Regions from separate parts of the Mucilaginibacter sp. FW306-07-L genome, predicted to be linked through region 1. Evidence: riboswitches for the same ligand, from Rfam matches in the RefSeq annotation. Region 1 holds a riboswitch; the other holds the start of a gene.

The links. A riboswitch is a leader RNA that binds a small molecule or an ion and turns the genes downstream of it on or off. The one in region 1 is predicted to bind cobalamin.
Region 2: it holds a riboswitch for cobalamin, as region 1 does, so the genes downstream of both, AC3WJC_RS08705 (TonB-dependent receptor plug domain-containing protein) here and metE (5-methyltetrahydropteroyltriglutamate--homocysteine S-methyltransferase) in region 1, are expected to answer to the same signal.

What each region holds. Positions count from the first base shown of each region.
Region 1 is NZ_JBYSXI010000003.1:996,021-1,003,608, forward strand. Features, by position in the region: gene AC3WJC_RS19595 (hypothetical protein) at 1-74, opposite strand, end outside; gene AC3WJC_RS19600 (hypothetical protein) at 87-938, opposite strand; gene AC3WJC_RS19605 (acetylxylan esterase) at 953-2,251, opposite strand; gene metE (5-methyltetrahydropteroyltriglutamate--homocysteine S-methyltransferase) at 2,638-4,950, opposite strand; cobalamin riboswitch at 5,133-5,318, opposite strand; gene AC3WJC_RS19615 (Na+/H+ antiporter) at 5,391-6,968, opposite strand; gene AC3WJC_RS19620 (RNA polymerase sigma factor) at 7,185-7,588, shown strand, end outside.
Region 2 is NZ_JBYSXI010000001.1:1,977,567-1,985,154, forward strand. Features, by position in the region: gene AC3WJC_RS08670 (endonuclease/exonuclease/phosphatase family protein) at 1-662, shown strand, start outside; gene thrS (threonine--tRNA ligase) at 872-2,797, shown strand; gene infC (translation initiation factor IF-3) at 2,799-3,365, shown strand; gene rpmI (50S ribosomal protein L35) at 3,495-3,695, shown strand; gene rplT (50S ribosomal protein L20) at 3,772-4,116, shown strand; gene AC3WJC_RS08695 (helix-turn-helix transcriptional regulator) at 4,245-4,913, shown strand; gene AC3WJC_RS08700 (SRPBCC family protein) at 4,966-5,712, opposite strand; cobalamin riboswitch at 5,833-6,033, shown strand; gene AC3WJC_RS08705 (TonB-dependent receptor plug domain-containing protein) at 6,126-7,588, shown strand, end outside.

The sequences.
Region 1 (7,588 bases):
CAGCCGCCCGCCAGTACCGTTGTCGGTAGCGCCGCGATGATAAAGGCAATAGCTGTTTTGTAAAATATCTTCATATTGATAAACTGTTATCTTAAATAATTAGCGTGATGTTTGGCATAGTAGGGCAGTTTCATGGATGCGGATAGCGAAGCACCATAACCCTGCCCGGTATTACGACCAGTTACAATGTAAAAACCACTTAAATTCATGGTAAAGCGCTTGGAGAACGAATGTCCAAACCCGGCGGTTACCCGCTGGTAAGCATAATTGCGTGCGGCAAAAGTATTAAGGGTTAGCCCTTTATCGCTACTTGTCGAATAAATGCCGCCGTAGCCAAGGTTTAACTGGTTAGCATCATCAACCTTAAAGCCTAACAAGCCATCCCAGGTAAGCTGGCGGGGCGCGTTGTTGCCAAAGTATTGGCCGCCACCTAAATCCACATTATAATAAGTGCTTTTGCTTAACGAACCCGAGTTTGACAGCCGCGCTACCATGCCTGTATTACCCAGGCCAAACATTTTGGTATCGGTGTTTTTATATAATGGGGCAACGCCGCCTACATAAAGTGTAATGTAATTCGAGTAATTAAAGTGTTTAAGTACACCACTCAAACCCAGTTGCAGGTCGCCCGCCCCGCTTTGGTGAAAGGCACCGAATTGGTTGGTAGTGGTTTGGTATGATGCAGGCAGCGTAGCAATCAGGTCTAACTCACGGCTTAAACCGTAAGCCGCATACACGCCCAGCGATTGCGCCTGGAAACTGCCATCAATATTTTCGAGCTTGCCCGCGTTGTTCCAGCCCTTATCGGCCTTGTAGAACGATATGGTGGTTGATATTACATAATGCCTTTTGCCCACTGGCCAGCCGGCCTTAGCCGGGATAGCCTGCATCAAGGTTATAAGCAATGCACTTAAAAGTAGCTGTATCTTAATTTTCATTCCGGTTCAGGTTATTAAGGCAGTAAAAAATATTCGCGCAGCCACTGGTATTGAAAGCGATAGTAATTACCATCAACCTCGTGGCCTTTATCCGGCGTTATCCATAATTCCTTTTTTTGTGTAGCCAGCCGGTTATACATGGCAATGCTGCAGCTTGGCGGGCATAGCTCATCCAGCAAGCCAATACCCATCAGCACCGGGCAGCGCACCATGCCTGCAAAGTTCAGCGGATCAAAATAATCCCAGGTTTTAAACAGGCGCTGTTCGGTAAAGCCGGTTTTTTGACTTACATAATTGTTCATGTACCAAACCGGGGTTTGCACATTAGGGTGCATGGCTTTTGATATGCGTACGGCGTTATGGATATCGCTGTACAACGGCACCTCGGTAGTAACCAGTTTTATACGCTTATCCAGCGCGGCGGTAATTACGGCCAAAGCACCACCCTGGCTGCCGCCGTCAATAGATATACGTGAGGTATCCAGCCCCATATCCGGGTGCGAGGCAATAAAATCAACCCCACGCAGGCAATCCATATATACGGCACGGTATACATAATTATTACGGTCGCCAATATTGTAAAGGTTATACTGTATACCCTTGGTATTGATAGCTTCCTTACTGTTACCATTGCCGCGCACGTTTATAGAGAATACCGCAAAGTCGTCCTCCATCATGCTGGGCTCCATGGCAACCAGGTAGCCGGGTACACGGTAGCGCACAGGCAATTTTTTAGGGCGATTTTTAGGAATGGTGAGCCAGCCACGGATAAGGGCATTATTCCATGAACGCATCTCCACTAAATAAACGGTGATCTTGGGGGTCGATAAATCCTTGCGCTCCAACACGCGGTATTTAGGTGCAACCTTACTCAGCGAATCGAGGGTTTTTTGCCAGAACGATACAAAATCCGCCGGGCGGTTATTCTCCGCCACGATCTGATCTGGCTTTACACCAAAAACACGGCGTACAGTATCATCATATAACGAAAGATTGAAACGAAAACTCAGCTCATAAAAGCCGGGCGTTTTAGCCGGGATTTTAAAGCTGAGCTTTTTGCTGCCGCCGGGGCCTATCTTAACTTTAACTGAATCAGTAAAAACATGCTTGCCGTAATCGGTTTTAAGTTCGTAGCTTACTTTACCTTCCTGAACTTCCTTGTAAGTGCTCTTAACCTTAATGTTGTAAGCTATATCAGCCGGATCATTAAATATGGCATTCTTAATTTTAGGTTGAATATCGAGGAATACCTCACCCTCTTCTTCGGCGGCCTCGGTATGCGTATCGGTTTGGCAATAAGCAAGCGCGGGCATACTTATGCTAACGCACAAAGCAAAAATAAAAGCTAAAATTTTATTCATTTGAGCTTACTAATGGGTAATCAATTTTCTTTTTAATCAGGGATCGAAATAACGTACAAGAATATTTTGCCCAAAACAGGGAAAATATTACCCAACACCCCATGTTATAAAGTCCAAATCAAAAACCTGTTGCTAAGCTCTTCTGAATAAACAGCTTATAAACAGGCTTTATGCAGGCATTAAATATTGAGTATTAATTAACCGTTACTTGCGATGATTGATAAAAAGCAAAATCAATACCATACCCAGTGTGTTGCTCAGGCACAGCGCTATATGATGGTTATTAGTGAATACTTAAAAACAAAAACGGGCAGGAGAATGATCCTGCCCGTTAATTATTAAGCGGTTGTTTCGGCGGCAACTTTTTGCCTGGCTTCATGCGCGGCAGCTACCATGTTTTGTAAAGCCGTTTTAGTTTCGGGCCATTTACGGGTTTTGAGGCCGCAATCCGGGTTTACCCATAGGTTGCGTGCAGGCAGTAGTTCGGCCGCTTTTTCAAGCAGGGCTACCATTTCGGCAGTAGCAGGTACACGCGGCGAGTGAATATCATAAACACCCGGGCCAATTTCATTAGGGTATTTAAAGTTGGCGAAAGCCTCCAGCAGTTCCATTTGCGAGCGCGATGTTTCAATGGTGATCACATCGGCATCCATAGCGGCTATGTGTTCAATAATATCATTAAACTCGCTGTAGCACATGTGCGTGTGTATCTGCGTTTCATCGTTAACGCCGCTGGCTGATATACGGAAGGCTTTCACCGCCCAATCAAGGTAAGCGGCACGGTTAGCCTTGCGCAATGGCAAGCCCTCGCGGATGGCAGGTTCATCAATTTGAATTATACCGATGCCGTTTTGTTCAAGCGCGACTACTTCATCCCGTATGGCCAGGGCTATCTGGTTGGTGGTCACCTCGCGCGGCTGGTCATCCCGCACAAATGACCATTGGAGTATGGTTACCGGCCCGGTAAGCATGCCCTTCATCAGCTTGTTGGTTTGCGCGGCGGCAAAGCGGCTCCACCTAACGGTCATATCCGCCGGGCGGCTAACATCGCCATAAATTACCGGTGGCTTAACACAGCGGCTGCCATAGCTTTGTACCCAGCCGTTTTTGGTAAAGGCAAAACCATCTAACTGTTCGCCAAAATATTCTACCATATCGTTACGCTCAAACTCGCCGTGCACCAGTACGTCAATACCTATTTCTTCCTGCCAGCGTATGGCATCAATAGTGGCTTTTTCAAGGGCTTGCTCATAATCGGCGGCACTTAGCTCGCGCTTTTTAAATTTAGCACGCAACTGGCGTATGTCCTCCGTTTGCGGAAAGGAGCCAATGGTAGTTGTAGGGAAGGCCGGTAATTTAAAACGCTGCTGCTGTATTTGCTGCCTGTTGGCAAAGGCGCTTAAGCGCTTGTCGTCGGCTTCGGTAAGTTCGGCAACGCGTTGTTTAACAGCCGGTTTATGTACCCTTGTTGATGAGCGGCGCGCCTCGATAGATTGCTGGTTGGCTTGCAAATATCGCTGATCATCATTACCTGTAGCTATGGCTTTAAGCTCCTTAACCTCATTCAGCTTCTGCCTGGCAAAACTCATCCAGTTTTTAAGACCGTAATCGAGTTCAGTTTCCAGGTCGAGGTCAACCGGGCTATGCAACAGCGAGCATGATGGCGCTATCATAACGCGGCCCGCACCAATAGCCGCTGCAGCTTTCTCTATCAGTTCGAGCGATGCTTTATAATCATTCTTCCAGATGTTGCGGCCATCAACCACGCCTATTGATAGCTTGAGGCCTTCAGGCAGTTGTGCTAATACGGCATCCAGTTGTTGCGGCGCACGTACCAGGTCGATATGCAGGGCGGCAACCGGCAGGTTTACAGCAAGCGAGGTATTGTCAAGCAAGGCATCAAAATAGGTGGCTACTAAAATATTTACCCCGCTAACGCGATTGCTTATCCATTTATAGGCATACTCAACAGCTTCTTTTTCTTTTTGGGTAAGACCAAGCGCCAGTACAGGCTCATCAATCTGTATCCACTCCGCACCCTGCTGTTCAAGGCGGTTAATAATGTCAACATAAACCGGCACCAGTTTTTTTATCAGGTCGATACGCTCAAAGCGGCTGCCTTTTTCTTTACCCAACAGCAGGTAAGTTACCGGGCCTATCAATACAGGTTTAGCCTTACTGCCGCAAAATTGCCTGGCCTGCTGATACTCGGCAAATATTTTTTCAGAGAAAACCCGGAATTCCTGCGCCTGTGTAAACTCGGGCACCAGGTAATGGTAATTGGTATCAAACCACTTGGTCATTTCCAGCGCGGTAATGTCCAGTCCGTTTTGCTGGTAGCCGCGCGCCATAGCGAAATACAGGTCGGTTTCGGTATTGGTTTTCACCTCGGTAAGTACGGGTGTAAAGCGCTCGGGTATTACGCCTAACAGCAGGCTCATATCCAATACCTGGTCATAAAGGCTAAAATCATTACAGGGGATCAGATCCATGCCGGCATCCAGTTGTGTTTGCCAGTTTTCTTCCCTGATGGTTGTTGCGGCCTGGTTTAATTCGTTAATGCCAATTTTTGCTGCCCAATAATTTTCGCAGGCTTTTTTAAGTTGACGGCGGTTACCAATACGCGGGTAACCTAAGTTTTGCGTTAGCATGTCTTTTAAAAAATTAATTAATAAAATCTGTTAAAAGTGCTTTAGCCAGCTTCGCAAAGCATTCGTGAAGATGAAGGGAAATGATAGGGCAGGGCAATACACGGCATGCCCATACCTTTATCGTTGGGGCTGCATAACATGTACACCATACCTGACCAATTTGCTTCAAAATCGCGAAAGCATTGTCAATTCGGTAACAGGCAGGTCTCCTGGCTTGTAACATTTTTGCCGCTCTTCCCATTCATTATAAACAGTGAGCATAGTTGGCAAAAACCTTTAGCGTTACTTACAGTTGCGCGACAGCCCGTGATTTTCACACGGTTCCCTATTAATTTAGCGTTTGTAAAACCCGTACCGGTTTGATGAAGATAAGTAAAGAACTTGCAGGGGCTAAAATAAGCAAAATAAGCATGGTTGATGGCGGTGTGGTAAAATAACCGCTACAGGTAGTTTATCTTCTCCTCTTCAAGGTCTAAAAACAGCAGTTGCTTTCTAACCACATCCTCACTTATGGTATCACTGTCGTGGTTCGTTTGTGTAAGCCACCGGCGCTGGTGCTCAAGTACCTCACGGTATACCGTTTTAAATTGTTGGTCAATGGTGCCCGTATCCTGGTCGTTAGAGTTTGCCCGCCATTTTTGCGCCATTTGCTGTAATGCCGGATGCCGGTTAACCTCGGCCGGGTAGTTACTTTCAACATATTGCACCGCTACATGGTTAAGCTGCTTGCGCAGGTTGATGTACATCTCTTCATCGCTAAGCTCATAGTCAGGGTCGGTGAGTTTTAATTTGTTAATGAGCACCGGTAAGGTTAGGCCCTGTACCAGCAGGGTAGTAAGTATAACTACAAAGGTGATGAACAATATCAGGTTACGTTGCGGAAACGCTGCCCCATTACTACTTAAATGGGTGGGGATAGATAGCGCCGCCGCTAATGATACCACACCTCGCATGCCTGCCCAGCCAATAACCAATGGCCCTTTGGTGCCGGGGTTGCGGGCATCAGCTACGGTAATGTAGTTTCGGGCTATCAGGGTAAATAATACCGCCCCAAAGCTGGACATGATGCGCGTAATCACCAGCACCAGTGTAATGTTCAATCCGTACCCTACCGCGCTGGATATACTGGTTTTGCCCAGTTCGGCCGTGATCTGCGGCAGGTCAAGCCCGATAAGCATAAATACCAGGCCGTTTAAAATAAAGCTCAGGCTCTCCCATACGTTTACATTGCGCAACCTTGATCGGCTGCTGAGAAATAGCAATCGTTTATTGGATAGCAATAAGCCCCCCGCCACTACGGCCAGTACACCCGAGCCGCCAATTTCTTCGGCAGTTATGTACATGGCATAAGGGGTAACAATGGTCAGGATGATATCCATATTGGCATCGGTAGGCAAAAACTTATGCATCTTCATGATGATGTAACCGATAATAAGGCCGCTGCCTACACCGCCCAACATCATCCATACAAATGAAAGGGCTGCCTCGTGCCAGATAAACTGACCCGTGCCCACCGCGATAAGCGCGAAACGGAATATAATAAGTGATGATGCATCGTTAAGCAAACTTTCACCTTCCAATATGGATGAGATACGCTTGGGCACCTGTACAAATTTAAGTATCGCGCCCGCGCTAACCGCGTCCGGAGGCGAAACAATTCCGCCTAACAAAAACCCGAGGGCAAGCGAAAAGCCTGGTATAAAATAGTTAGCGGTGAGTGCAACAGCCAATGCCGTAAAAAACACAATAATAAAGGCAAAGCTGCTGATAACCCGCCGCCAGTGCCAAAGCTCCTTCCACGAAATTTGCCAGGCGGCATCATATAGCAAAGGGGGTAAAAATATAATAAATATGAGTTCTGATTCGATGTGAATTTCAGGTATGCCCGGCGCGAAGCTGATAAGCAAGCCTGCCAGTACCAGCAAAACCGGGTAGGCTATCCTGATGCGGTTGGCAAGCATAATCAATAACAGAATAACAACAACCAGGCAAATGTAAAAGGGAAAATTGCTGAGCATGAGTAAAGGCTAAAATGTAATAGTAAAAATAAAATCTTTCCTGATAGATATTCATAATTAATCAAGTACCTCAAAAAAGGCACTTACTATGGTATAAACCACTTTTTGCAAATTTATTTAACGATAAAATAACATTTAAGCAATTTTAATTTTGTTGTGCTTGCTTTTTAATTATATTAGGAAGTCCAAAATCATGTAATAGTAAACTACTACCAAATGAGAGGGTTCAAATTAAACCGCCACCAGAATTTAACCTTTGAAGAAGTTTTTGAGCGCTATAAACAGCAGGTTTATAGCCAGGTTTACGCTATAGCAAAGTCTGAATACGCGGCCGAAGAAATTACCCAGGAGATATTTATAAAACTTTGGACCAATGCAGAGGCGCTGCAGGATGTTAAAAATCTGGGCGGATATATTTATACCATCACCCGCAACTACTCCTTAAATTATCTACGCAAAACAGCCAGCGATGTTAAGCTGGTGAATGAATTAATGCGTGTGGCAGTAGTTAATGATAACAATACCGAGGCGCGCCTGGCTGTATCCGAGTGCCGGGGGCTGATCTCAAAAGCGGTAAGCAAACTGTCACCACAGCGCCAGTTAGTGTACAAACTATGTAA
Region 2 (7,588 bases), on a different contig from region 1:
ACGTGTTAGGTACGCAGGAAGGCCGTGCTAATCAGCTTCAGGACCTGAGCAAGGCATTGCCTGAATATGAGCGTTATGGCGCAGGCCGTGATGATGGTAAAGAAGGAGGAGAGCACTCGGCCATCTTCTTTAAAAAAGATCGTTTCCAGGTATTAAAGAAAGGTGATTTCTGGCTGTCAGAAACGCCGGACAAACCGGGATTAGGCTGGGATGCTACCTGCTGCAACCGTATATGTTCGTGGGTATATCTGCTTGATAAGCAGAGCAAAAAAAAGTTTTATTTCTTTAATGCGCACTTTGATCATCAGGGAAAAATCGCCCGCGAGGAAAGCAGCAAACTTATCCTGAAAAAGATAAAAGAGATAGCCGGCAACGAGAAAGCTATTTTTACCGGTGACCTTAACGGCGACCATGAAAGCACCTGGTATCAGCGTTTGGCTACTTCAGGTTACTTAAAGGATACCTATAAATTAGCTAAACATCCTTACATCTTCAACGCATCGTTCAATAACTTCGGAAAGGCATTGGATAAGGATGGCATTATCGATCATATTTTTACAACCGGTACGGCCGATGTTAAACGCTGGGGCATATTAACTGATAGCTACCGCGGCAAATTCCCGTCAGACCATTTTCCGGTACTGGCCGAGTTTACATTTTAATATTTCTGTTTTCTATTTTAACAAGCCTCCCCAAAAGGGAGGCTTTGTTGTTAGCCCGTAATTTTATTTTCAACAGATAGGTGAGCTAATAAATTAATTATATTTTTGCTGGATAACATACAGGTCGCGTTAGTAGGCGATCTTTTTGAAAAACTTATTTATATAAACTGGCCCTATCAGTATATGAAAAGGCCGAATCATAGTTGTAGATGATTAATATTACACTCCCTGATGGTTCCGTTCGTCAATACGACAAAGGAATCACTTCCATGCAGATCGCGCAGTCGATCTCCGAAGGTTTAGCACGTAACGTATTAGCAGCCGAAGTAAACGGCCAAGTTTGGGATGCCAGTCGCCCTATCGAGGAAGACAGCAGCATTAAGCTCCTGACCTGGAATGATACCAATGGTAAATCAACCTTCTGGCATTCATCAGCCCACTTAATGGCCGAGGCTTTAGAAGCCTTGTACCCGGGTACCAAATTCGGTATCGGCCCGGCTATTGAAACAGGTTTTTATTACGACGTGGACTTTGGCGACCGCGAATTCTCATCCGAAGAATTTAAAAAGATTGAAGACAAGGTTATCGAGCTGGCTAAGGCTAAATCGGAGTTTATCCGTAAGCCGGTTAGCAAAGCCGATGCTATTGAATATTTTACCGAGAAAGGTGATGAGTACAAGCTCGACCTGATCAAGGATCTGCCCGACGGTGCCATTACTTTTTACACCCAGGGCAACTTTACCGATCTTTGCCGTGGCCCTCATATTCCGAATACAGGATTTGTAAAAGCGGTTAAATTAATGAGCGTTGCCGGTGCCTACTGGCGTGGCGATGAAAGCCGTAAACAGCTTACCCGTATTTACGGTGTAACTTTTACCAAGCAAAGCGAGCTTACCGAATACCTGCACATGCTGGAGGAAGCTAAAAAGCGCGACCACCGCAAATTGGGTAAAGAATTGGAGCTGTTTACCTTCTCTGAAAAGGTAGGCATGGGCTTGCCATTGTGGTTACCTAAAGGTGCCGCCCTGCGCGAACGTTTGACCAGCTTTTTGCAAAAGGCACAAACCAAAGCAGGTTATGAGCAGGTAATTACCCCGCACATCGGGCATAAAAACCTGTATGTAACCTCGGGGCATTATGAAAAATATGGTGCCGATTCGTTCCAGCCTATAAAAACACCGCAGGAAGGAGAGGAGTTCCTGTTAAAGCCCATGAACTGCCCGCACCATTGCGAGATATATAAATCAAAACCACGTTCGTATAAGGATCTTCCGGTACGTTATGCGGAGTTTGGTACCGTATACCGTTACGAGCAAAGCGGCGAGTTGCATGGTTTAACCCGTGTGCGCGGCTTTACGCAGGATGATGCCCACTTATTTTGCCGCCCTGACCAGGTAAAGGAAGAATTTAAAAAGGTTATTGACCTTGTATTATACGTTTTCGGCGCACTTGGTTTTGAGGACTACACAGCACAGATATCACTGCGTGACCCGGAAAATAAAACCAAATACATAGGTACTGACGAGAATTGGGCACTTGCCGAAAACGCGATAAAAGAAGCGGCTGACGAAAAAGGCTTAAAAACCGTAGTTGAACTTGGCGAAGCGGCCTTTTACGGCCCTAAACTTGACTTTATGGTAAAGGATGCCCTTGGCCGCAAATGGCAACTGGGTACTATACAGGTAGATTATAACCTGCCTGAGCGTTTTGAACTTGAATATACCGGCAGCGATAACCAGAAGCACCGCCCGGTAATGATCCACCGTGCACCTTTTGGTTCAATGGAACGTTTTGTAGCCGTGCTTATTGAGCACTGTGCCGGTAACTTTCCGCTATGGCTTTCTCCGGAGCAATACATAATTCTCCCTATATCTGAAAAATATGAAGAATATGCAAAAAAACTTTCGGATGTGTTAAAAGATTCCGATATTTGCGGGCTAATTGACTTCAGAGATGAGAAGATCGGTAGAAAGATCCGCGATGCTGAAGTTAAAAAGATCCCTTACATGCTAATTGTTGGCGAAAAGGAAGCTGCGGAGAATGTGGTTTCAATTCGTAAACATGGCCAGGGAGACCTGGGTAGCATGAGTGTAGAGGAATTTATAAAACAGATAACTAAAGAAATAAAAGTATAACTTGGCTTTAAACAGACCGTTCAACAGAGGACCAAGGCCCCCTTTCAAGAAAAAAGAGGCCGAACACAACATCAATCAGTTCATCAAGGCACAAGAGGTTCGTCTTGTTGGTGATAATGTAGAAAACGGCGTGTATTCACTACGTGACGCACTCGCCATTGCCACTGAGCAGGAGCTTGACCTTGTTGAAATATCGCCAAACGCCAACCCGCCTGTTTGTAAAGTAACAGACTATAATAAGTTTATTTACGAGCAGAAGAAAAAGCTGAAGGAGATAAAAAGCAACGCCAAACAAACCGTTATTAAAGAGATACGTTTTGGCCCTAATACTGATGATCATGACTTTGAATTTAAACTCAAGCATGCGATGAAGTTTTTGGAGTCGAACGAGAAGGTGCGTGCTTACGTACACTTTAAAGGCCGTTCAATTGTTTACAAAGAGCAGGGTGAAATACTTTTGCTGAAATTTGCACAAGCACTTGAAGAGGTTGGTAAAGTAGAGCAATTGCCAAAACTCGAAGGTAAACGTATGTTTTTAACCGTTGCACCTAAAGGCGCTAAAAAATAAGGCTTTAATGTACATATGCGTGAATATGCAGATGTGCGGATGAAAAAAATATATTCGAAATCGCAAATTCGATATTCGAAATAAAAATAAAACGTTGCGAAAACGTCTAAACACAAATAAATAAGAGTTATGCCAAAAATGAAAACCAATTCCAGTGCTAAAAAGCGCTTTAAGCTTACTGGAACCGGTAAAATTGCCAGAAAAAACGCATACAAAAGCCACATCTTAACCAAGATGTCAACCAAACGTAAGCGTAACTTAGGTCACACCAGTTTAGTTTCTGATGCTGACATGGGTAACGTAAAACGTATGCTTTGTATCGGCAAGTAATTAACTATTTTTTTTAACCAGGTATTAGAGTACAAAGTTCGCGTTAAGCGGCACTCACTACCAAAAACAACAACACATGCCACGTTCAGTAAACGCCGTAGCTTCCAGAAGAAGGCGTAAAAAAATCATGAACCTCGCCAAAGGTTATTGGGGTTCACGCAGCAAGGTTTATACCATTGCAAAAAACACAGTTGAAAAAGGTTTACAGTATGCTTACCGCGACCGTAAAACCAAAAAAAGAGAGTTCAGGGCTTTATGGATACAGCGTATTAACGCAGGTGCCCGTCAGCACGGAATTTCATATTCGCAATTAATGGGCAAATTAGCCGCTAAAGAGATCGGTTTAAACCGTAAGGTATTAGCTGACTTGGCTATGAACAACCCTGATGCATTCAAAGCAATTATTGACGCAGTAAAATAGTTCTGTTTAGCAACGTTTTACATTAAAAAACGCCCGGTAGTAAAATACCGGGCGTTTTTTATTTGCCTGATATTTTAGTTTATAAATATTATTTACATATTAAGGCAAATTTAAGCCCACCAACCAATTTGAAGCTGCCCAAACCTGTTATTGATAAGATCAATGAATTTGCACCTTATGCGGAAATGATGCCGGGTGTAACCATTATTCATCACATTGCCGACTTTTCAGTGGTATACATGTGTACCAAAGGCCTGAATTTGTTAGGTGTTACCCTTAACGAATTACAGGAAATGGGTACTGCTTACTATCCGCAGTATTTTAATATGGAATACATGGAAGGCTTACTGCCAAAAATGGAATTGCTGTTGCAGGAAAACAAGCTGAATGAAAGTTTTAGTTATTTTCAGCAGGTAAAGTTCGCGCAAAAGAATGAGTGGACCTGGCATATTACATCAACAGGTATATTTATGCGCGATGATGATGGCAAGCCTTTGCTCACCATAACCATAGCGCTACCAATTGAAAACATGAAGGAAGTGGAGCCCAAAGCCGAACGTTTATTACAGGAAAATCAGTTTCTGAAGAAGCATGCGGAGCGCTTTTCATCATTAAGTAAACGGGAGGTAAGTATCCTGAAATTAGTAGCCAAAGGCAAAAGCTCACCTGAAATAGCTGAAGAGCTTTTTATCTCCGCAGAAACCGTACAAACACACCGGCGTAACATTAAGCAAAAACTCAACATCTCAAGCAGCTTTGAGTTTACTGAATACGCACGCGCTTTTAATTTAATATAAAAAAGGTCAAACCGTAAATAACAGTTTGACTTTTTACTAATGTGTTTTTTTACTATGATAATACAACGAAATCATCTTTTGAAGATATCTCGCGAGTATCGTTGTCAATATCCATGTATTGCTTAAAGTTTTGCACATCTGCATTAACCATATTTTTAAATACAGGATTTATGACGTGTGCGATAGCAGCGCCGAATCCTCCTGCTGGTGGCTGATAAGTAATTACTACATCAATCAGCGTTCCGCCGTTCTCGGCATCTCTAAAACGTACCTTGCCGGCATTATCAATAATTGATCCGGGTAACGAGTTCCAGCCGATCATGTAGCCGGGTTCATCCTTTACTATCTCAGCATCCCAGCTTACTTTAGCTACATTGGCCGGTAATTTTAACTCCCAGTGCGAGCGGTTGTTATCCAGTATCTGCACACTTTCCAAATGCTTCATAAATAAAGGCAGGTTATCCAGTTGCCTCCAAAACTCATACACCTGTACACGTGGTTTATCAACCACAAATGACGAGCGTATGTTAACGTTCACCACATCATCAGTAGTAGTTTTGCCTATGCGGGTATATAGCTCACAATGGCCGGTAACCCCTCGTGTAAGTAAGTAACCACCCGCCCCAAGCTTTATGATACTTGAAAAAGGGCTTTTAAATAAATTTTTAAATCCTGATATACCCAATTTTACGCCTGTAGCAATTGAGATATAACGCTCGGGCCAGGTTAAATTTATAGGCTCTTCCTCAAGGACCGGGCCTTTATAGCGATTAGCTAATTGTAATGCTGTGTTTGACATAGCTGTTTGTTTTTTAAGTAGATAACTCTATAACAACCTGTAAGAAAATGAGTTTTGTTTAAATTAAAAAACATGAATGGCACTAATGTATATTACCGCTTAAACATGCGGCTATTTATTGTACATTTGTGCGCTTTTGGTTTTGTGTTGCATCATCTGTTGCTTCACAAATTAAAAGGGAATGCGGTGCAACTCCGCAACTGTCCCGCAGCTGTAAGCTCTGTAACCAAAGCCCCATCAAATGCCACTGTAGTTTAACTGTGGGAAGGCCGGGGCAAGAGGGGAGTAAGTCAGAAGACCTGCCATAAGTAATAATTATTCAAAGCTTTCGGGGATTGGAGCTTGAATGGTATACCGCTGTACGGTGGTGTATTCATCCGTCGCATTCCCCTGCAATATACTGTGTAGCCCAAATGCTGATCAACATACTATCTGTTTTAAAATACAACCGCTCAGTTAAAGCGGTAACAATGGCCTGCATATTCAGCTTGTTTTGCTTAACCGCTACAGGGCAAACAGATACAACTACCAAACTGAACCAAGTTAACATACAAGGCCATACCACAACTTTGGTACCTGCAACACTGCCGGTGCAGATTGTCAGCTCATCTGATTTTTCAAAATACAGCGCCTTTAGCGTAGCTGATGCGGTTCGCAATTTTTCGGGCGTTAATGTACGTGATTATGGCGGCATCGGCGGCCTGAAAACCGTATCGGTAAGAGGGATGGGGGCTAACTATACCAGCGTTTTGTACGATGGTATTATGCTGAATGACGCGCAAACAGGGCAGATAGACCTGGGCAGGTTTAATCTACTCAATCTGCAGCAAATTGCGTTATACATAGCTCAGCCTTTAGAGATTTGCTTACCAGCACGCTCATACACCAACTCTGCTATAATATCGTTGGTAACAACACGACCTCAGTTAAGCGCATCAAAACCTTATAAAATTATCACCGGTATCCGTACAGGCAGCTTCGGCTTGGTAAACCCATACCTGCAATGGCAGCAACGTTTAAGCGATAGCTGGTCGTTTGTTTTAAATGGCTATACCCAGAATGCTAATGGAAACTATCGCTTTAAAAGTAATTTTGGCGGGCGCGATACCATTGGCAGGCGTGTTAACAGTACTGTGGCAGCACAACAAATTGATGGCGGTATTTATTACAGCAATAGCGACAGCAGCAAATTTCGCCTCCATTTTAATTATACCAATACCAGCCGTGGCTTACCCGGTCCCGTAATTTTGAATGCCGTTTACCAGGATCAGCATTTGGTAAACCAGGATGCCTTTATCCAAGCCGCTTATGAGCGCTTATGGAAAAACAGTTTGCACTTGCTGTTAAGCACTAAGGCATCGCATAATTATCAGCATTACACCGATGCCTACTTTTTAAACAATAACGGCGGCGCAAACGAACATTATACCCAGCGTGAGTTGTACCAATCGGCAGCGCTATCATACAAGCCTTTAAAAAACTGGGAAGTATCCTACGCGTCAGATATATCGCTGGTTGATATGGATATTGATGTTTACCAATACGCATTTCCTAAGCGGCTATCGTTATACAATGTACTCGCCAGTAATTTTAGCGCGGGCAGATTTACGTTGCAGGGCAGCTTGCTCAATACTTATCTTAATGATGATACGCAGACGGCGGCCGCTGCCAAATCCAGATCAGCATTTAGTCCGACAATTGTAGTTAACTATAGGGTGCTTAAAAATGACGCGTTAACGCTACGGGCATTTTATAAGAACCTGTACCGCTATCCAAACCTATCCGAACAATATTATTACGCTGTGCAGCCACGCAATCTTCAACCCGAGCAGGCGAGGCAGTATGATTTTGGTGCCGTGTATTCAAAGAATTTCGA